Regions from separate parts of the Rothia sp. ZJ1223 genome, predicted to be linked through region 1. Evidence: riboswitches for the same ligand, from Rfam matches in the RefSeq annotation. Region 1 holds a riboswitch; each other region holds the start of a gene.
The links. A riboswitch is a leader RNA that binds a small molecule or an ion and turns the genes downstream of it on or off. The one in region 1 is predicted to bind S-adenosylmethionine.
Positions count from the first base shown of each region.

Region 2: another riboswitch for S-adenosylmethionine. It lies ahead of JTP09_RS04900 (O-acetylhomoserine aminocarboxypropyltransferase/cysteine synthase family protein); the one in region 1 lies ahead of JTP09_RS05565 (nuclease PIN).
Region 3: another riboswitch for S-adenosylmethionine. It lies ahead of JTP09_RS09060 (LLM class flavin-dependent oxidoreductase); the one in region 1 lies ahead of JTP09_RS05565 (nuclease PIN).

Region 1 is NZ_JAFEUT010000003.1:279,273-286,916, forward strand. Features, by position in the region: gene purN (phosphoribosylglycinamide formyltransferase) at 1-131, opposite strand, end outside; gene JTP09_RS05545 (hypothetical protein) at 243-653, shown strand; gene JTP09_RS05550 (DUF6350 family protein) at 654-2,402, opposite strand; gene JTP09_RS05555 (SDR family oxidoreductase) at 2,529-3,305, shown strand; gene JTP09_RS05560 (plasmid stabilization protein) at 3,327-3,761, opposite strand; gene JTP09_RS05565 (nuclease PIN) at 3,758-3,964, opposite strand; SAM riboswitch class IV at 4,004-4,134, opposite strand; gene JTP09_RS05570 (hypothetical protein) at 4,443-5,252, shown strand; gene JTP09_RS05575 (DEAD/DEAH box helicase) at 5,340-7,644, shown strand, end outside.
Region 2 is NZ_JAFEUT010000003.1:127,586-135,229, reverse strand. Features, by position in the region: gene gatB (Asp-tRNA(Asn)/Glu-tRNA(Gln) amidotransferase subunit GatB) at 1-1,302, shown strand, start outside; gene JTP09_RS04905 (S9 family peptidase) at 1,442-3,607, opposite strand; SAM riboswitch class IV at 3,814-3,948, shown strand; gene JTP09_RS04900 (O-acetylhomoserine aminocarboxypropyltransferase/cysteine synthase family protein) at 4,101-5,444, shown strand; gene JTP09_RS04895 (homoserine O-acetyltransferase) at 5,561-6,781, shown strand; gene JTP09_RS04890 (alpha/beta hydrolase) at 6,853-7,530, shown strand.
Region 3 is NZ_JAFEUT010000006.1:73,828-81,471, reverse strand. Features, by position in the region: gene JTP09_RS09075 (glutathione S-transferase family protein) at 1-515, shown strand, start outside; gene JTP09_RS09070 (NAD(P)-dependent oxidoreductase) at 630-1,589, opposite strand; gene cls (cardiolipin synthase) at 1,785-3,272, shown strand; gene JTP09_RS09060 (LLM class flavin-dependent oxidoreductase) at 3,418-4,908, opposite strand; SAM riboswitch class IV at 5,000-5,142, opposite strand; gene JTP09_RS09055 (AMP-binding protein) at 5,446-7,554, shown strand; gene JTP09_RS09050 (PadR family transcriptional regulator) at 7,551-7,644, opposite strand, start outside.

The DNA.
Region 1 (7,644 bases):
CGATCAATGCCGGTACAGGGTTTATCTGCCCCCACCGCAACGATTTCAACGTTCAGTGTGCCTGCTTGTACTGCGTCCATCATGGACTGCAGGTTGGTGCCGGAGCCTGAAACCATAACAACTATGCGCATATATAGAAGAATACATGAGTGTTTTCACTCTGGCTGACTAACATTCTGGTGTGTGAGCGCCACAACGGGAGCCGGTTCTAGGCAACTAGGGCTTAGCGGTAAAGTAAGGGTATGTCTTACCCAACGCAGACTCCCCCGTTTGATGCCAAGCGGCAGGCTGAAAAGGTCACTGTGTGGCGTCGAGCCACGATTTTGCTGACTTTGCTTGCCCTGATGATTTTGCTGAATGCTGCGCAGTGGGCGTGGGTGAGCAGTGTGCTGTTTGTGCTGGCTATTGTGACTATTTCGATGACAATTGCCCGTTTGGCGCCGCTCAAGCCCCCGGTGTTTAGCTACATACTGTACTCGTGCATGATTTTATTCTGCGTGCTTTTGGCTTTTTCTTCAGCGGTCACCGCTCTCTTTTCGGGTGTTAGCGGCGAATATGCCCAGTGTACGCAGCAGGCAACCACTATTGCCCGCGCTCAGCAGTGCTCCACCGATATGGAAAACAGTCTGATGGACGCCCTGACCGGCAAATAGTTACTCTGCCGATTGACGGTATTTTTTAGCTTTAGGACGCCTGATAATCGGACGTTTTTTCTCGGCTGGTTCTGTTTCAGTTACCGGTTTTTGCGCTGCATTATCTTTTTGATCAGCGGCTGTTACTGATTCTGCGGGGCTCTCTACGACAGTCTCTACTGCTGCTACCTGCTGTTGGTCAGGATCCTCAGCATTATCTGCCGTCTTTTCTGAGCTCTCGTGTTCTTCTGCTCGTACAGAACCGGGCAGTTCCTCATCGGCAAATAAACGCGCAAACGGGTTATCCACCTTGTCAGGTGTATCTTGGGTGCCCGCTTCAACGACTTCGCCCTCAATCACGGGAGTTTCAAGAGAGTTGGCTGTGGAGCGGCGGGATCCCTTCTTCCAGAAAGTACCACTGCGCTGGTGATCGGAGCTTTTGCGGTTTGTGGCGGTACTCGCGAAGCGGTCTAGTTCAGAGGAGTTATCAAGTTCCGCAAAGGGCGCAACGATAGATCCCAGAAAAACACCGATTGCCATCAGGACGGCGGTATGTGCCGCAAAAAGCAGGGGGTCAGCACCGATATCGGTCAAGCGCCCCAAGCCCAAGGAGCCGTGTGCTAAAGCGCCAGTGATGAACGCCAGCACCCCGCTGAGTGCGCCCACGAGGATTGCTAGAAACAGGTGAGACAGTGGCCAAGAAAGCCAGCGGTAAGACAGTTTGAGAGAAAGCCACTCATCGAAGTGGTTTTCACCCTCCCTAAAGAACCACCAACCGGCGGCAAGACCCGCGATCACGGGCACCGACAGGACAAAAAGGCTCCACGGTTCAACCGGTTGCGGAAGGGCTGAAAGCAACGGCAAAGCCGGCATCAAACCCACATCGGTTGTTTGTAAATTGATCGTGGTTCCCTCACCGAGAGCAAACCCAGCGCCGGTTGACCATGACATCGCGTACACCACGAAGTTAGGCACAAAGCCCATCTGCAACAGGGTTATAGCGGTATCGCCCACCACCCCGGCGTGCAAGCTCTGGTAGGTGGCGATGACATCGTTCCAGTTGTAGATAAGCGCAACAGCAGCTAGTACCGCACCACCCACCACGAAGGCGAGGAACCCCACGACTACAGAACGCACCAATGCCCACACGTAAGATCCAGTCCACCGCGAATACTGGCTAAAACGCCGCACCCAGGTAGCAGCGTTTACACCGATCATGCGTGCCAAAGACCGTGACTCGTAGTAGCCACCTGCCACCGCACCGCATAGACCCACGGCAACAGTCATCAGCACTGATGTACTAAGAGGTGTGCTGATAAACGGGGTTGCACCCAAGAAACTTGCGGCAGCGGCAACCGCTGCGTAAAAAAACAAGCCAGAAACAATCGGCACCCAAAACTGCCCCTCGTAGGACGCCTGCGCCAACCGGCGTCCTGACCTGAAAGTCAGCGCCAGCGGAAGAAGCGTCAGACCCAGCGGAGCTAAACTCACCGTGCCTGCGATGGCCGCAAAAACCCCGTTCACCGGAATGTTCAGGTTTAAAGGGGCACCGTGCATCAGCAACCAAATATTTGATGCCACCTGCCCCGCGGTCACCAGACTTGAGCCATGAGCCAGATCGTTGGTGAGGGCAACTGCACCCACCAACAAAAACACAGCACACAAAGAACTGAAAGCAGCAACAAAAAACTCCACTATCCCTTGAAGCCACAAAGGCATAGGAATCGTGCGAGCTGGCGCGGTCTGGGGTGAGGAGGCAGGGGTTTTCATCCCTAACATCTTGTCATGAACTCCCCCACCGTGTGAGCTTCGAGCCACTATTTGAGGCGAAATACCCCCGTTTTTGTGCAAGTTCACACCGAACAGTTACTGTATGGCAGATAGAGTTGAACCACTATGACACTTTCTTCTGAACCTTTTGTACTGATTACCGGAGCCTCTGCTGGCATTGGCCGTGAGTTTGCCCGGCAATATGCCCAGCGTGGCTACCATCTGGTGATTCACGGTCGCAACCGTTCTGCGCTGGAGTCTTTAGCTCAACAGCTGACCCACCGCTACGGGGTGGAGGTTGAAATTCTTACCGCTGATCTAGCGGTGCCCCACGAGGTTGAACAGGTGACGGAACGCTTGAGTGACGCCGCCAAACCTGTAGAAATTCTTATTAACAATGCAGGGTTCGGCTTGGGTAAGGCTTTTGAGAACGCGAGTGTACACGAGCATGCGCAGCAGGTTGAGGTACTGGCGAAAGTTCCCTTGCAGCTCATGCACGTTGCCTGCCAGCAGATGCTCACCCGCGGTCGGGGCAGGGTTATTAATGTGGCATCGGTGGCGGCGTTCATGCCCAACGGCACCTACTCTGCGGTGAAGCGTTTTTTGGTGACGCTCAGCGAGTCAGCGCACCTGCAGTATGCACCCCGTGGCATTTCTGTCACCGCAGTGTGCCCCGGTCTCACCCGCACCGGGTTCCACGGAGCTATGGGGGTTGATGAACCCATGTTACCGGGCATTTTCTGGCTCACCCCCGAACAGATCGTACGCGAGGCTATCGACGCTAATCTGAAGGGTAAAGCAGTATGTGTTCCGTCACTGCCCTACAAGGTGTTGGTAGCGGTGCAAAAGATAATGCCCGCAGCTCTTGCCACCGAGCTGGTAGCGAGAACTCGCAATTACTAATGCACGGAAGGCTCTGTAGCTTTAGACCTCGAGGAAAGGGTTGCGAGCCTCCACACCCCACTGACGGTAAACCTCAGCTTTAGAACTTGCAATCTCTAGATGGTGGACGGTGGCAGTCGCCGCCATCAGCCCCTCTAGAGCAGCAGTGGGTAGAGGCGTTGCCGTTGCAGAACCTACAGCGTGCAACTTCACTTCAGCGTGACGTCCTGCCCATTCCAAAGCAACCGCAGCGTCAATATCAAGAACGTGTTTGCCGAACCTATCTACCAGTTCAGCGATCCACCGCTCGGTCTCGGCATACGGGTAAAGTCCCTTCAACTCGCCCAAGCTCAACACCGAAATGTAAAGCACCTTATACGAGTTGCGCCGTAAGAAAGCTACAACCTGCGGGTTGGGTTCTGCCTTGCGAATCTCGGCAAGAACATCAGAATCAAGCAGTAAACCGGCTGCGCTCATGCTGCTTTCAGTACACCGTAGTCAGTGGAGGGAATACCGGCAGGGTTAGGGGCGAGCAAGAAATTCAGGAACTCCCCACGAGCATTTGAGATGCGGGTGTAATCCTGAATGCTAATCGCAGAGTAACCCCCACGTGCAGGAACAGAAGCAGATACCAAATCCCGTGCAAAAGATTCGGTAGGGCGGATTGTTGTTGTAGGCATTGCCATGTTGCGCAGAAGATACCGCGCATTCCTTTCGAAACGCTGCTCTTGCCTGTACCAATCGTGACGCATGTATGCGTGAATACAGACCGCTTCGTCATCCGAGCCACCCGTGAACATGGGGTTGGCGTTCAACTAAAGTCGGAGCTTGTCAGTTGAAACTCTTGAAGCTGTTTCAATCATGGCAAGGCGCACAGAAATTTGCAAGTGTTTTTGTCAAAAAATCTTCGCAGAGCCTGCGATGCAGCTTCGATGGTTGCGCTCAAGACTTGACCGCCGTGCGTACACCTTACCCGTTATATACGCCCATCATCCGCTTGATACGGGCATTTTTTCGGTTGCCAGCTACCTACGCCACAGAAACACGCCTAAAGATACGCATGTCTAATTTCACAAACAGGGCACATTGTAGTTATCTAGAAATTGTTCCTACACTTGTAAGATATTCTTTATTCTTTTACCGAAGGTGGATTTTCACATGAAAACACTCATGCACCGCGCCTTAGCAACAGCTGGCGTACTCTCAGTGGGTGTTTTATCAGCGTGCGGAAACATGAACGCTGAGGCGGACGCGCCTGCGTCCCTGAATACCGCAGGAATAGCCCAAGCAGATGCCAATGAAATTGCGGGCATTATTCCTACCCAATCGCAAATTTCAGATAAAGAAACTTTTAGCTATTTAATTGCTAATCCCATTATTGAAAAATTTGAACCTCAGTCATGGTTCAAATCCTCCCCCCGCAATGCCCTGTGGAACGCCGATCAGCTCACTGACAACGCAACAGCTATTCAAGAAAGCATTGACCGTTGTGCAGCCTACGAGCAAGTAGCGCCCGGTCTGATCGCCACGCCCTCAGAAGACTGGCTCGTGTCTTCCATTGACCGTCGAGAAATCCTGATCGGTCAAAGCGACGTTAACCAGATCGCCGGGTACAGCCAAGTGGTTGCTACCCCCTCAGCAAGCGATGCTGCCAACCTTTTTGCCGAAATCAAAAACCAAACCAATTCCTGTTCTAACGCTCTCAAAGCTGTTTACCCTCAAGCTGCTGACCAGTACTCCTTGCGGTCGCCTTCTATTGACCCACAGAGCGGCACAGTAACACTCGCTGGCACCTACCGCGGGCAGAAATTCCAACTCTCAGTGACCCACCGAGACCGCTACCTGATTTCCACCTGGTTCAAGACCCAGGTCTCCCCCGAATCTGATGTACGAAAGCCCACCGGAACTATTCACTCCCTGGCAGTGAGTAACGCAGAGGCAATACCCGCCAAAGCAGAATCAAAATAAACCGCACGAAACGCCCACGCTACCGCGCTTATCACTGAGCGTAGTAGCGTGGTGTTCTGTTAAGACCCTTACTTTGAAAGGATGCTCGTGGAGTCCTCGCAGCCCTTCCCCGATATTCCGGTGACAGCACCAACCATCTTGAGGCAGGTAGGGCACGGGGCGTACACCCGCGGGCAGGGCTACATGCGGCAAGGGCAAGTGCAGCGTTACAGCTTCGACTCCACCCCCCGCGTCCTTGCAGGGAAAGTTAGTGGCAGCGGCGCTCAAACCTATGAAACGAGCGTTACCTTTCCAGCAACCGCGATCCCCGGTTCTTTGGCTTTTTCTAGCTACTGCTCCTGCCCGGTAGGGTACGACTGCAAACATGCTGTTGCGCTCATGCTGACCGCTATTGATCGCTCCACCAAAGCAAAAAAGGCGATGACCACCTCATCCCCCACCTGGAACACCGGTGCGCTAACAGAAACTGTGCAAGGGGCTGATGCCGAAAAAACTACCGCCGGAGACATCTCTACCCTTCTTCACCGCGCTTCAGACCTACCGGCAGCTGACTCAGCCCTGCCCACGTGGCGTCGTGCCCTCTCCCACACTCTAGCGGCGCGTCCGCACTCGGGTCTGCGCGAAACATCGCAGGTAGCGGGTGCTCTCGAACTCAAAATTAATGTTCCCGGACGCTTTGCCACCGGTGTCACGAGCGCCACAGCCGCCCCCGCCCAGCTCTTTGCGCGCCCCATGATGAAAGGCTCCAGCGGCAAATGGATCAAGGGCGGTCTCAGTTGGGAAACCTTCATGCAACGCGGCCTTCAGGGCTTCGCGCAGACCTCGCTCTACACTGAACACGAACAGTGGTTCACCGATTTCTACGCGGTCGTGCGCCCCGCGCAATCCGCTTACACCTCGCACAGGGACTGGGTGAATCTCTCCCACACCAGCTCTACCCTGCTCTGGCAGTTGCTCTCCCAAGTAGCCGAGATAGGGTTGGTCTGTGTGCTCGACGGGCAAGAAATCACCCTTGCTGTTGCCGATACCCCAACGGTGTACCTTGACGCCCACTTCACCGACGACCAAAACACTCTAGTGCTGACGCCCATACTGAGCTGGCACAATTTCTCTCTGTCTGCCGCGCACTTCCATAAACTAGGCGAACCGCGTCAAGGTTTTCTGGCACTGGGGGACGCGGCACAGACCGTCTACTCCCGCGAAGCCGCCCACGCTCAACTCGAGAGACTGGTCCCAGCAGCACTCACCAGCGAGAACCTACCAGGTGAGCTAGAGAGCGAGGACGCACCTGCCGCCTTTACCTCGTCCGCTGACCTCGTCTTTGTGCCCCTCGACGAACCCCTCACCTCAGTTGCCGAATCACTCATCGCCACCGAGCCACTAGAGATTCCCGCCAGCGAGATTGATGCCTTCTACCGAGACTTCTACCCTGAACTGGCCCGTTCAGTACCGCTGATCTCCCACGATGAACGCCTCACTCTGCCAGCGCTCGCTCACCCCGAACTGGTGCTTTTTGTAGATTTTGCTGAACAAGCTACCCCCGCAGCACGCACCGTGTGGCAGTGGGCGTACCCCAAAGACCCACTACAGACGGTTCCTGCTGATAACAGCGGTTCCGCTGAAGACACCCACATTTTCCTGCCCGCGCTGGGCTACCCCGGTGAAAACCACGCCAGCGTGCGAGACACCGCCTTTGAAGCCCGCGTCCTGAAAAAAGTAAAGACAGTTCGCCCGGCGGTACCCTTCACTAAACACCGTTGGGAGGGGTGGAATACGCGCGTCCTCGTCGATGAAGCACTGCCCGCTCTAGCTGAGATTGACGGGGTACACATCGAAGTCACCGGTGAGATCCCCACCTTCAAAGAGCTAGATACTGAACCAGAAATTACCATTCGCGTGGACGATACCGGCAGGCGCGACTGGTTTGGTCTGGGTATCGCCGTGAAAGCGGGCAACTGGTACGTAGGTTTCTCTGAAATCTTTGCTGCCCTGGCACAGGGGCAGACCCACATGCTCTTGGGAGATGGCACCTATTTTGCTCTCAATCGCCCCGAGTTTTTGAAACTACAAGAACTAATTATTGAAGCAAGCACCCTCAACGAACGCGGCGGCAACAAAGAACTCACCATCACCCGCCATCAGGCAGGGCTCTGGGAAGATCTCGAAGAACTCGCCTCCACCGTAGAAACCACCCGTGCGTGGGAAGAGCACATCAGCGCCCTGCTTACCAAGGAGCAGACGGACGCACCCTCAGTACCCCCGCAGCTACAGGCAACCCTGCGCCCCTACCAGTTAGAGGGTTTCCACTGGCTGAGTTTTCTATGGCAGGCACAGCTCGGCGGTATTCTTGCCGATGACATGGGTCTGGGTAAAACCCTGCAAACAATCGCGC
Region 2 (7,644 bases), 150 kb from region 1:
GAGTCTTCTATTAAGCTGGGTCTGGCTTTGGGCTGTGAGATTGCTCCGGTCTCTCATTTCGCGCGTAAAAACTATTTTTACCCCGATACTCCCAAGAACTTTCAGACCTCTCAGTATGATGAGCCGATTGCTGCCAACGGTTCGATTGATATTGAGCTAGAAGACGGTACCGTGTTCACTATCGATATTGAGCGTGCACACATGGAAGAGGACGCAGGTAAGCTGACCCACAAGGGTGGCTCCTCCGGTCGTATTCAGGGTGCTGACTTCTCACTGGTTGACTACAACCGTGCGGGTGTACCCTTGGTGGAGATCGTGACTCGCCCGATTGTCGGTGCCGGTGAGCGTGCCCCCGAGCTAGCTCGCGCCTATGTTGCCGCTATTCGCGAAATCGTGAAGAATCTGGGTATTTCGGACGCTCGCATGGAGCGCGGTAACGTACGCTGTGATGCTAACGTTTCCCTCATGCCTAAGGGCACCACCGAGTTTGGTACCCGTACCGAGACCAAGAACGTGAACTCTTTGCGTTCGGTGGAGCGCGCGGTACGTTACGAGATTCAGCGTCACGCTGCTGTGCTCGATGCTGGTGAAAAGATTATTCAGGAAACCCGCATGTGGCATGAGGATACCCGCGAAACCACCGCAGGTCGTCCTAAGTCTGATGCCGATGATTACCGCTACTTCCCGGAGCCCGATTTGGTGCCGGTGGTCACTGATGAAGAGTGGATCGAGCGTCTGCGCGCAGAACTGCCCGAGCCTCCTGCCGAGCGTCGCAAGCGCCTGAAGGCTGACTGGGGCTTCTCTGATGAAGAGTTCCGCGATGTGGTAAACGCTGGTGCTATGGACGCTATCGAAGAGACCATTGCTGCTGGTGCTCCTGCCGCCGTTGCCCGTAAGTGGTGGATGGGTGAGATTGCTCGTATCGCCAAGGACCGTGAGGTCGATTTGGCTGAGACCGGTGCAACTGCGCAGACTGTTGTCGAACTGAATAAGCTTATTGAAGCGAAGAAAATCAACGATAAGATTGCCCGCCAGGTACTGGGCTTCGTTATTGATGGTGAGGGTGAGCCTGCCGAGATTGTGCAGAAGCGCAACCTTGCTGTGGTCTCTGACGATGGTGCTCTCACCACCGCTATTGATGACGCGCTTGCTGCGATGCCCGATGTTGCCGATAAGATCCGTGCCGGTAAGGTGCAGGCTGCTGGCGCAATCGTCGGTCAGGTCATGAAGGCTACCCGCGGTCAGGCAGATGCTGCCCGCGTCCGCGAGCTAATTCTTGAAAAGCTGGGCGTTGAGGGCTAACTCTTTCTGGCTCTTCTAGAGTGCTCGTAGCTAGCACAAAGCAAAATCCCCTTTGCCTTCTGAACAAAAAGCAAAGGGGATTTTGCTTTTGCGCTCAAGCCGGTGTGGGGTCACCGGTCAGAATTCACAACAGCGGGTATTAGAGTCCCATGTGGGTGAGGGCAAAGGCGTAGTCCCAGGCAGCATCGCGCCAACGGGTGTAACGCCCGGAACCGCCACCGTGACCACCGTCCATTTCAATTTTGAGCAGGGGTACAGGCGAGGTGGGGTCAATAGTTTTGCGCAGTTTCGCAACCCATTTTGCTGGTTCGACGTAGAGGACGCGCGTGTCATTGAGACTGGTCACTGCGGCGATGGGTGGGTAGCGTACCGGGCGGATGTTCTCGTAGGGTGAGTAAGACTTCATGTACTCGTAGACTTCACGCGATTCAAGGGGGTTACCCCACTCTTCCCATTCAAGGGCTGAAAGCGGCAGTTCCGGGTCGAGGATGCTGGTGAGGGCATCTACGAAGGGAACCTGAGCAATAGCCGCCCGGTATTTTTCGGGGGCGAGGTTGAGCACTGCGCCTATGAGCAGACCACCAGCTGAACCGCCCATGCAGACGATGTTGGTGGCGTCCACAAAGGGCTGGGCAGCCAGATAATCAGTAACAGCAACGAAGTCCGTGAAGCTATTTTTCTTGGCGAGTTTTTTGCCATCAAGGTACCACTGACGACCCAGCTCTCCACCGCCGCGAATGTGCGCGACCGCGAAGATGACACCGCGATTAAGTAGCGAAAGGCGGGCGATGCTGAATGCCGGGTCCATAGAGACCTCGTAGGAGCCGTAGCCATACTGCAAGACAGGGTGCTCGCGGGTGAGATCAAGGTCAGCGCGGTGCATGATGGATACGGGAATATCGGTTCCGTCGGACGCCTGCGCCCAGACCCGGTAAGCACGGTAATCCTCGCGGTTAAAGCCACCCAAAACCGGGGTTTCCTTGCGCATCTCAAGTACGGCGGTTGCCGGGAAGTAATCGTAGATGCGAGTGGGAGTGACCCACGAACCGTAGCTAAAGCGCACTACGGGAGAGTCTCCGTGCGCGGCACTGAGCGTGCAGGTATAAAGTTCTTCGGTGAAACCGGCAGGTTCGTCAAACTTAGGTGAAGTACCACTGACCATGAGCTCTTGCAGCGCAGAGACAGGGGCGAAAAAGAGTCTGCTCGTGGTGTTAGCGCGGGCAGCAACAACCAGACGGTCGCGGGAAAGCGCCACACCCTCAACACGCACGGTCTCTTGATGGGGCAGAACCTTAACCCAAGCGTCCTTCAACTGGTTAAAAGGCATCGGGACAGCTGGTGCTAACACCACCTCAGAATTAACTGCCCTAAAGTTATGCACAATGAGCAGGTGCTGACTGCCCGCAACGGTCACAGGCTCAACCCCGTACTGCACACCCTCATTTCGCGAGATGACAGGGGTGAGGTGGGCGGCGTCCACACTATCGAGCGCATCGAGGGCAACCACATACACCTCGGCGAACTCACTATTACCGGCTTCAATAATGAGCGAGGACTGGTCGCTAGAAATTTCGGCACCCAACCAGAAACCCGCGTCCGCTTCATGAAAGAGCAGCTGATCTTTCTGCGTTGAACCCAGTAGATGCCTACGCACCTCATAGGGACGCCACGACTCATCGGCAACCGTATAAATCAGCGATGAACCATCGGGAGTTAGAAAAGAACCCGCAAAAATATTGTCGATAGTTTCATCTAACAGGGTGCCGGTAGAACAGTCCAAGAAATGCTGGGTGTAGCGCTCATCGCCGCTGGAATCAACCGAGAACGCCAGCAGCGCCCCATCGAAACTCACGCTGTAGCCACCCAAAGAAAAGTAGGGTAGCTCGCGGGCGAACTCATTGCAATCGAGTAGCACCTGCTCACCGGCAAGGGCAACGCCCGGTTCAATCACTGGGGGAGTGTAATCGGCAATATCATCGTCAGTAGTGGACGCGGCAACCCGGCACATCACCGGGTACTGCTCACCCTCAACCGAGCGCGCAAAGTACCACCACGAACCCTTACGGGCTGGCACCGAGAGATCAGTTTCAAGGGTACGCTCTTTAATCTCACTGAAAATTGCTTCGCGGAGCGGTAGTTGATCCGCTGTGACCTGCTCAGTGTAGGCATTCTCAGCGTGCAGGTGAGCTAAAACCTCTTCGCTGTCTTTATCGCGCAACCACTCGTAAGAGTCGCTGACACTATCTTCATGAAAAGTGCGAACGGTCGGATGCTGGGCTGCTACGGGGGGCTGATGCGTAACCATAGGGTTTACTTCCTGAGCGATGAGTTCAAATCTTAAAAAATCATTTTACGCTGTGGGCGGTGTTGTAAGAAGCTCATACCCCTGCGCCGAGAACCTGATTTATAGCAGGATCTCGGCGGCTTAATATCTGACGTAATGTTTACACATTAAGAAATCTATTCGGGCTGTCTTGACCGGGCACCGGTGCATACGAAAACATAGAGGCAGGTCATGAGAGCCAGCGCTAAGCCCCAGCTAGCTGGTCGGCAACCCTCCAACCGCGGTGGGGTGCCCTGGGTGAAGACCGGGTAACGACTGCAAGGCTCTAAGCCTTGCAGCACCAAACGTTACAAACGCGGGCTTGATGCGCTTACAGACTCTTTGTCACTCTCAGCAGGTAATACTAAGGGTTCAGATGTACTGTGTGCTCAAGAAACTTTGACCGTGTACGGGTAAAAACAACCCCTGTACGCATCAGCCCCACTAAGAAAAACAAAACTTATTGGAGGCATACATGTCAGAGCGCACTATTCCCACCCCCTCAAACCCCACCGGGTGGAAGTTCGAAACACAGCAGATTCACGCCGGGCAAGAACCCGATGCGGCAACCGGCGCTCGCGCACTGCCGATCTACCAGACTACATCCTTTGTTTTTAAAGACTCTCAGCAGGCAGCAGACCGTTTCGCCCTGGCAGAGCTTGGCCCTATTTACACCCGTATCAACAACCCCACTCAAGAGGCAGTAGAGAAGCGTATTGCAGCCCTTGAAGGCGGTGTGGACGCGCTGCTGCTAGCGTCTGGTCAGGCAGCAACCACCTACGCCCTCATTAACGTAGCGGGCACAGGCGATCATATTGTTGCATCCCCTTCTCTCTATGGCGGGTCATACAACTTGCTCAAGTACACCTTGAAGAACTTTGGTATCGAAACCACTTTCGTGGAAGATCCTTATGACCTTGAGGCATGGAAAGCAGCGGTTCAGCCCAACACTAAGGCTTTCTTCGGTGAGACCCTGCCGAACCCGCGCGGCGATGTCTTTGATATTGAGGGTGTTGCAGGCGTTGCACATGAGGCGGGAGTGCCCCTAATTGTTGATAACACCATTCCCACCCCCTACCTACTGAACCCCATCCAGTGGGGCGCGGACGTCGTGGTTCATTCTGCCACTAAATACTTGGGTGGGCACGGTACGTCGGTTGGTGGTGTCATCGTTGATTCGGGCAACTTCGATTACGGTAAAGACCCCGAGAAGTTCCCCCTGTTCAACACCCCGGACGAGGGATACGGCGGGTTAGTCTACGCCCGTGATCTGGGACCGGATTCACCCTTTGGCGTCAACGTCTCCTACATCATCAAAGCCCGCGTGGGGCTGTTGCGTGATTTAGGTTCGTCAATCTCACCCACCAACGCCTTCAACATTGCTATTGGTCTTGAAACCCTCTCGCTGCGCGTGGAACGCCACATTGAGAACACTCGCAAAGTCGCTGAGTACCTTGGAACCCACGAAGCTGTTGAATCGGTGACATGGGCGGGGCTACCCTCATCGCCCTACTACGAGCTGGCACAGAAATACATTCCCAACGGCCCCGGCGCGGTGCTGGGCTTCACCCTCAAAAACGCTGATGCCACTACCGCCCAGAACTTCGTCAACGCCTTGCGCCTTCACTCCTTGTTGGTCAATGTGGGCGACGTGCGCTCGCTGGTGGTACACCCGGCATCAACCACCCATTCGCAGTCCACTGATGAGGAGCTTGCCGCCATCGGTATTAATCCTGCCTTTATTCGCCTGTCGGTGGGTATTGAGCACATCGATGACATCCTTGCTGACCTCGAACTAGGTTTTGAGGCAATTAGCTAAGCTCTCCACCGATCCTTGCCGGTGGGTATCGCCCACTGGCAGGGGATTTTTATTCTTGATCGCCTACTTTTATCTGTCTGCCTTTGACCCCAGCAATAGTCTAGGAAAAACCATCAATGACGATTCAACCCCGCAATTTTGCTCGTGAAGACGGAGTACTTCGTTTCGAGACGGTTGGTGATCTCACCCTTGAATCAGGTGAAGTGCTGCCCGAGGTTACTCTTGCGTATGAGACCTGGGGCGAGTTAAACCACGACGCTTCAAACGCGATTCTGGTTTTACACGCCTTGACCGGTGATACCCACGTTTCGCGGGGACTGGTAGGCGATGATGCCGATGCGAAGACCCGTGCCTATGCTGAGACTGAGGGCTGGTGGGCGGGCATCGTGGGCGCGGGTGCTGTGATTGATACCAACAAGTATTTTGTGGTTTCTCCCAATATTTTAGGTGGATGCAATGGCTCAACGGGGCCTGCCAGTGCCGCTCCCTCCTCTATAGATCCAGAGAACAAACCCTGGGGTTCTCGTTTTCCGCAGGTGACGATTCGCGATACTGTACGGGCTGAGGCGAGGTTAGCCGATGCCCTGGGTATTCCGAGTTTTAGCTATGTTATCGGCGCCTCCCTGGGTGGTGCGCGGTCAGTGGAATGGGCAGCCACTTTCCCCGATCGGGTACGCGGTTGTGCTGTGATCGCGTCAGCATCATCGGCAACGGCAGATACTATCGCCTGGGGGCATATGCAGAACCTGGCGATTCGTCAGGATCCTCATTTCGCGGGCGGTGACTACTACGACGGAGTAGCCCCCGAAACAGGTCTGGCTTTGGCGCGCCGTATCGCTCACACAACCTACCGTTCTGCCGCCGAACTCGACTTCCGCTTTGGACGCGACGTCCAGCCTGGCGAACAGCCCCTGACCTCCTACAACACCGGTCGCGGCAGGTACCAGGTCGAAAGCTACCTAGACTACCAGGGCGAAAAACTTGTTAAACGCTTTGACGCTAATTCCTACCTGGCAATCAATGAGGCTCTTTTAACTCACGACGTGGCGCGCGGACGCGGTAGCCTACGTCAGGCGCTAGAACCCACGGCGCACTGCCACTGGTTGGTTGCCTACGTTGACTCGGATCGTCTCTTTTTTCCCAGTGATTCTCACATTCTTGCGTCCGCACTGCCTCACCCGGTAGAACCTCAGGTCATTCACTCGCCCTCAGGGCATGACGGGTTCTTGATTGAGACCGGTCAAGTAGAGAGGATTCTGCGTCAGGCACTTGCCGAACACAGTGAACGAGAAGAGGAGAACAGGGGAGTGCCCTCCCAGGTGGCTGCTGCCGCTTGAAGAGCTCGGGTTGCCAACGCCTAACTCTTCAATATTCCTGGGGTGCGACTACACCGTGCGAGAATGGGGCTATGACTTACACCGCTGAATATTCCAACCGTCCTGAACAGCGCGAAGATAGCCATTTGGTAGTGCTTTTGCACGGCTATGGTTCTAACGAGCGAGACCTGTTGGGGCTGACCCCGCATCTGCCGAATCAGGGTATGACTTACGTGGCTTTGCGCGCCCCGCAACCAGTAGGTGCGCCTTTTGATGCTGAACTAAATCAGGCGTATATTCCCGGTAGCGCAATGGGCTATCAGTGGTACTCGCTGGATCAGCGCCTGAATACGAACGTGCGCGGGGTCGAACTTGCCAGTGATTATGTACTGCGGTGGCTCGATGATCACGCCGGTATTTATAGCGACATTACCCTCCTTGGCTTTTCGCAGGGCATGGCGGTGGCTACCTCGGTGGCGCGTCATCGTCCTACCGCTGTAAAGGCAGTGATTGGTCTCTCGGGCTACGTTATTGAAACGCAGAGCAACTACTTTGACAATGCCGCGGTGGCTGCTGCTCAGATTCCCCTGTTTTACGGACGCGACCAGGCAGACCCTGTGATTCCCGAAGATAAGGTAGCGTTCACCCTTGAGTACGCAGGTGACCACTTTGAGACGACCAAGAGACTGTACTCGGGCATGGGTCACGGCGTCAACGCCCAAGAAATCGGGCACGTGGCTGAATTTATTGAGCAGAAGGTCATGAACTAAGACGCTCTGCGTGCCGAGCTGTTGCGTCCTTCAAGAAGCGGGTTGCCTTTAGATGCACGATTCACCTCTGCATCTCAGGTGAATCGTGCATCTAAAGGTGAATGACGTTTAGCT
Region 3 (7,644 bases), on a different contig from region 1:
AAATCAATAATGGCGTGTACCACTGCGGTTTTGCCGGTTCGCAAGAGGCATACGAGGCGGCTTACGAGCGCCTCTGGACTGCCATGGACTGGGTCGAAGAACGCCTTGCCACCCGCCGCTACCTCATGGGCGATCATATCACCGAGGCTGATGTACGTCTCTTTACCACCCTGGTGCGTTTTGACGCGGTCTACTACTCACACTTCAAATGCTCCCGCCAGCCTTTGAGCTCCATGCCTAATCTCTGGGGCTATGCTCGCGACCTCTTCCAGACCCCAGGATTTGGTGACACCGTAGATTTCCAGCACATCAAGGAACACTACTTCATTGTTCACGAAGACATTAACCCCACCGGCATCGTGCCCGTTGGCCCTGACCTTTCAGGCTGGCTGACCGAGCACGGACGCGAAGCCCTGGGTGGCTCACCCTTCAATGCGGACGCCGGTGCAACCGCACCGAATGAAGTGCGCGCGTCCGAACGGGTAGAGGCAGAGCACAACCCGCTCTACACCTAAAGCCAAGGTTTCGAAGCAATCCCCCTCATGTTTCAGAGAAAAAGCGCGTATTAAAAACAGTGGGGCTGGTCTTGAAGAATCAAGACCAGCCCCACTTTTCTGTGCTTTTATTGGCTACATCTTGTTGCGCCAGTTAGGCTCTTGACCAGCCTCAGCATCGCGCAGTGCCTGTAGATTGTGAGCAATGAGATCTTCGGGGTTCACCGGACGTCCGCCCGCTGAGTGCGGGGTGATAATCAGGTTCTTAGCGCCCCACAGGGGTGAGTCGGCGGGCAGGGGTTCCTCAACAACAACATCAACGGCGGCACCGGCAATCTCACCGGTGTTCAAGGCAGCGATCAGAGCCTCTTCATCAACAGTGGTGCCACGCCCCACGTTGATAAGGTAGCTGCGCTTAGGCAGCTTCTCCAGCTTGCAAGAATCCAGGGCGTTAGTGGTCTCGTCTGACGTCGGCAGAATCATAACCAAAATATCTGTCTTTTCCAGCAGCGGATCAATGTCTTCGGTAGCAACTACAGGAAAGCCAGCGCGCTCACCGGCGCTACGGGCAACACCGGTGACCTTGGCACCAAAAGCGTCAAAGAGACGGGCGGTTGCCTGACCGATAGAACCAAAACCCCAAATGGTGACATTGGCGTTCAGCAAGGTGGTTACCTGGTTCTCGGGGTAAAGCTCCTGCGCGCCACCAAGCTCTGATGCCCAGTGGTTGCGCTCCTGGTGATCCGCCAGGGTCGGCAGAAAACGCACAAAGTTCAGGGTCAGCGCCACAGCGTGCTCAGCAACAGTCTTAGAATGCAAACCAATACCCGATGTGATCACGGCTTCATCGCGGAAACCCGCCGCACGCGCCTGATCGGGGCCCGCCAGCAGTGCCTGCACCAGCTTCACCTGCGAAAGGTTAGATGCCGCGTCCTTCAGCTGGTCATTAGTATTGGCCCAAGAAATCAGCACATCAGCATCGTAATCAGCCTCAGCCAGAGGTGCTTTGGGGTCGTAGCTAACGATGGTATCTTCATCGGTTAAGCCCAAGCGGCTCTCATCGAGAGTCACCGAAGTGGGAACAAGAATCTTCATGAAACTATCTTTCTGTGGTGGGTACAAGCTACCCCTAGCCTATTGCGCCGGTATGAGCTGACGCTACTTTTACACCCTGTAAACACCAGAGTGCAGAAATATTTAGACATAGACGCGCGGCACCCCGCGCACTTGCCCCGTGAGGACGCGCCCGCTAGGTGAGGTGCCTGCACCCAAGTTGTAGACTGGGTATCAATGAACTCCTTACCCTTGCCCACCTTCAGCATTCCCGGTTTGCCACCGTGGGTGTCGCTGAGCCTAGTTTTTCTTGATCTGTTCATTCGTCTGATCACGATTTTCTGGCTACCGTACAACCGCAAACCGATTGTGGCGTTGGGGTGGCTGATGGCGATTTTTTTGATTCCCTACGTGGGGTTCTTGGGGTTCTTAGTTTTTGGTTCGTCGCACCTGCCACGCTATCGGCGGATGCGTCAGAGTATTATGAACGATGTTATGCGCGATGCTCTGCCCGAGGATTCTCCGGTGGTGGGGTCTAACATTCAGCTTTCCGAAGTGGCGCGGGTAGCGGCTAATCTCAACTACCGCCTGGGTTCACTGCCCATGGTTAGTGGCAACAGTTTCACCCTGCACCGCGATAATCACGAGGCCATGTTGCTTCTCGCCGATGAGATTGATAAGGCGCAGACCTACGTTCACTTCGAGTTTTACATTGCCTCCCTCGATGAAGCCACCCGCCCCCTATGGGAGTCCCTGGTACGCGCTCACCAGCGCGGAGTGAGAGTTCACGTGCTCATCGACCACATCGGTTCGCGCAGATACAAGGGCTATTGGGCACTGAAAAAGCTACTCAACGAGTCAGGCATTAGCTGGCACCTCATGCTGCCCCTACAACCGCACAAAGGTCAGTGGCAGCGTCCTGATCTGCGTAACCACCGCAAAATCGTTGTCATCGACGGACGGCTCGCTTTCTCAGGTTCGCAAAACGCCATTCACCGCGCCTACAACGTTGCAAGAAATGACGCGCGGGGCATGCACTGGCTAGATCTGAGCTTTACAGCCCGCGGCCCCGTGGTCGAAGAACTGAACGCGGCGTTTGTGTCTGACTGGTACTCAGAAACCAAAGAGCTGCTGATTGAAGAAATCGATCCCTCCCTCAGTACCGCGCACGGCGGTGCGCTGGCTCAGGTTGTGCCCTCAGGACCGGGGTTCGAAACCGAAAATAATCTGCGACTCATTAACCACCTGATTTACAATGCTGAACGCCGTATTCTGATTTGTTCACCCTACTTCGTACCCGAAGAAACCCTCTTACAGGCACTAACCAACGCCGCCCTCTCCAATATCGACGTCACGGTCATCGTGACCGAAAAAGGCGACCAGTTTCTGGCGAACATGGGCCAGCGCTCCTACTACGAACAGCTACTGCGCGCAGGCATTAAGATTCAGGCATACCCCGGCCCCACCGTCCTACATGCCAAGTTCATGCTCATTGACGATGAGATGGCGCTGATTGGCTCCTCGAATATGGACCCTCGTTCCTTCTCCCTCAACCTCGAAATCTCCACCTTCATCGTGGACGGTGCCGTCGTTGATGCCGTAGAAGAAGTCGCCAACGACTACCTCACCTGCACCAAAGAAATACGCTACAACGAGTGGATTATGCGCCCCCACCGCCTCAAAATGATCGAGAACGTTTGCAGGCTCACCTCATCATTGCTCTAACTACCGTGCTGCCGTAATGAAACAGTGAAGTTTTTTGTAATTACACGCAGTGAAGGACGCGCTCCCCTTCCTGTGAGGAAAAGGCGGGGAGCGCGTTGCGTTATTTTCAAAGGCGAAGAGTATCTACTGTGCCGTTAAGGTTTCTTTATTGTTCGGTTGTGTAGACAGCTTCTGCCAGCTTCAAGAAGTCGCGTGCCGGAGTATCGGCGGCGGAGGGCTTACCCACGTAAGCGCCGCGGTACTTGGCTGCCGGGTGGCGGTCATCTACCCTAGTGTTACCCACGCCGAAGAGGCTCTCACGCAGGGTAGTGCCCTCGTAGGCGGTGCGGTAGCGTCCGCGCTTTTGCAGCTCAGGAACCACGAACTCCACGAAGTCCTCAAAAGAGCCGGGTGAGACATGGTAGGCGAGGTTGATGCCGTCAAGACCTCCCTCGTCAACCCAACGCTCAAGCTCATCGGCAACAGTCTGCGGTGAACCCACAATCACCTCACCCATGCCACCGGTGGCGCAGTGAGCGGCGATATCGTTGCGCGTCCACTCGTTCTCTTGGTCCATGAGGGTGAAGGGGGTCAAGAACGACTGAATCGCTTCGGTCTGCACGTACTTGATAGCTTCATCTTCATCGAACTGAGAAAGATCTACACCAGACCAGCCGCCGATAATGCCCTGTGATGATTCAAGGTCAGCATACTTCTTGTACTCTTCGTACTTCGCCTGCGCCTTCTCATCGGTTTCATCAACGATGACAGAGAGCATCGCCAGAATCTTAACGTCATCGCGCTTACGCCCCGCTGCCTCAACTTTTTCGCGGATGCGGTCGGTGAGAAAGCGGGTCAGGTGCGGGCGCAGGGCAGTAATGAAGATAGCTTCAGCGTGTTGAGCTGAGAAGTCCTGCCCACGAGAGGACGCGCCCGCCTGGAAGATCACAGGAGTGCGCTGGGGGCTGGGCTCGCTCAAAGCAATGCCCGGAACCTGGAAGTGCTTACCCTTGTGCAAAATCGGGTGAATCTTAGAAGCATCAGCAAAAACGCCGTTCTCGCGGTCGCGCGGCACTGAGCCGTCCTCCCAGGAACCCTCCCAGAGCTTGTAGCAGACATCCAAGAACTCTTCAGCGATCTCATAGCGCTCATCGTGTTCAATCTGACCGGGCAAACCCTGGTTTTCAGCCGCGGACTGCAGGTAAGAAGTCACCACGTTGAAACCCACACGTCCACCGGTGAGGTGGTCAAGAGTGGAATAGGAACGCGCCAGAGTGTACGGCTGATTATAGGTCACCGCCGCAGTCACGCCAAAGCCCAGGTGCTCAGTCACCGCAGCCATCGCAGAAATCTGCAAGAAAGGATCACCCACAGGCACCTGAGCGCCATCTTTGAGCACGGGAGCTACCGAGTCTTTGTAGACGTCATACACGCCCACCACATCTGCAATAAAAACCGCATCAAACAGACCCTTCTCGCAGACCTTCGCCAAATCAGTCCAGTACTTAATAGTGTTGTACTCATCAGCACGGTTACGCGGGTGACGCCAGGTACCAAAACTCTGGTGGCTGGTAGTGGTCATATCAAAAGCGTTAACAACAATGCGCTTTTTCTCTTCAGAACCTGTAGCGGTCGTGGGGTTAGCCTGCTCAGCCATGATGCGTTCTCTTTCGGCACGGTTTGAATCTCTTGCAAACCCGCAACCCGTTGCACCGCTCGCCACGGTCTTTTGCGGGAAGGCGCGCCAGGCGCCGTACTTGCCCACGCGCGTCCGCCCGTTTTATTGGGTAGTGTTGGGACGCACCGTGTGCCTGATCTTCATCTGGGGCACCCCGCTACGGGAGAGGGTTGCCGCCCAACTAGCCAGAGCTTAACGCTGGGTCTCATGATCGTTGATGTCAGCCTACGGCAGGTGTGTTACGGCTGACAATCTATGACGCGACATAACAAATGTGACGGTTTATTGAGGGGTGGACGCGAGAGGGTTCTTGGTGAGTGTTGGGTTTACGCCCGAGCGTTGCGGCTTTTCCCTAACGTTCGGGAGGAACCCCAACGCCCGGAGTGCAGACACCCGGTTACAGCCGCCCAGCGTCATAGACTGTCACATTCGTTATCTCTTGTCACGCCTTCGCGGTGTACCTGCCTGTTCCGTACTCTAAACAGTAGATAAGAAGGCAAGACCAAAGGAACTCTTGTGGCGCTACCCGCTGATTTCACGTTTTCTGACCCGTTTAATCCCACCCCGAACCCCGCGCTGATTTCTGATGAAGCGCGCATACAGTTTTGGGGCGATCAGGCGCGGGCGCGTCTCACCTGGGGTGTGCCCTTTACCGAGGAGAACACCCACTCCTTCAAGAAACCGGTTTCGCTGGGGCTTGATGCGGACGGCGTAGAACAGTTTACTATTCCCGAAATTAAGTGGTTTGAAGGCGGCAAACTCAACGTTGCCTACAACTGCGTTGATCGTCATGTTGAGGCAGGACGCGGGAACAAGACCGCCCTGCTTTTTGAGGGTGAACCCGGCGACCGCGAGGCGATCTCATACGCAGAACTGCAAAAACGAGTTGCCAAAGCCGCCCACGGTCTTGAAAAACTGGGGGTGACTAAGGGCGATCGCGTAGTCATTTATCTACCGGTGATTCCTGAAACCATTATCTTCACGCTGGCATGTGCCCGCATTGGCGCTATTCACTCCCTCGTGTTTGGTGGTTTCTCTGCCGAGGCACTGCGCTTCCGTGTAGAAGACACCGGCGCCAAGGTACTCATCACCACCGACGGACAGAACCGCCGCGGCTCCGTAGTGCCCGTCAAGGTCAACGCTGATGACGCCTGTACGGGCGAAAACAAGATCGAGCACATCATCGTGGTAGACCGCACCGCAGGCACTGAGGAGGCGCGCGCGTCCGTGCCCTGGGCTCAAGACCGCGATGTTTGGTACCACGAGCTCATTGCCAATGTGCCCGACACCCACGAGGCTCCCCTGCACGATGCCGAAGATCCGCTCTTCATCATCTACACCTCCGGCACCACCGGAAAACCCAAGGGTCTAGTACACACCATGGGTGGCTACCTGACGCAGACCGCCTACACTCATGCCCTGCTCTACGATTTGCTACCCGATGTTGAAGGGGAGGACGGCGTACGCCGCCCCGATGAGCTTTCCACCGTCAATGACCCCGCCAAGGTTGAGTCAGCCGTCCACTGGTGTACCGCCGACCTTGCCTGGGTGACCGCTCATACCTACGAGATTTACGGGCCGCTAGTCAACGGCGTCACCGAAGTTATCTACGAGGGCACGCCCAACACCCCCACTTTTGAGCGTCATTTTGAGATTCTTGAGCGCTACAAGGTCACCAACTACTACACCGCGCCCACCCTGATTCGCTCCCTCATGGGAGCTTTCCCTCAAGGACCGCAGGCAGGCAAGTTCGACTTCTCCTCGATCAAACTGCTGGGCTCGGTCGGCGAGTCGATCAACCCCGAGGCGTGGCACTGGCTCTACACCCACATTGGCGGGAATAACGCATCCTTCATTGATACCTGGTGGCAGTCAGAAACCGGCTCAACCGTGTGCTCCCCGCGTCCGCACGACCCCCAGTTCGCACCCGCTGGCACTTACCCCGACGGCGCACCGCGCACCTCTCTCAAGCCCGGCTGCGCTACCCGCGCCGTTCCAGGCATCTCAACCCGCGTGGTCGATGAAAAGGGTGACCCCGTTGAAACCGGCACCCAGGGTTTTATTGTGGTCGATAAAATCGGTCCTTCCATGGCGCGCACCGTTTGGGGCAACCCGCAACGCTACCTTGACTCCTACTGGAAGCACTACGGAGAGCGCGGCTGGTTCTTAGCGGGCGATGGTGCCAAGCAGGACGCAGAGGGTGACACCTATATTCTGGGTCGTATTGACGATGTTATTAATATTTCGGGGCACAGGCTCTCCACTATTGAAATCGAATCTGCCCTCATCACCCACGAAACCGTCATTGAAGCAGGCGTCTGCCCCATCGAAGACGAGCTAACCGGCCACCAAGCAGTCGCCTTCGTAACCCTATCTAAGGCAGGGAACACACTTTCAACACAAGAACTCAAAACAGTTTTAAGCGAACACATCCGCCACGAAATCGGCCCCATTGCCAAACCCAAAGACGTTGTAGCTGTTGCAGATATTCCCAAAACCCGCTCAGGCAAAATCACCCGCCGACTACTGAGCCAGCTCTACGAAGGGAAGGCTCTAGGCGACCGCTCGTCCCTGCAAAACGAAGAAGCACTGGACGCGATTGCCAGGGTGATAGCAGCCCACTAGTATCCGTCCCTCAAGATCAAGGCGCCACAGACGTCCGCCGGAAGAAGTGCCACCTGTTCGACAAATTGCTTCCAGCTAGTTTCTAATTGA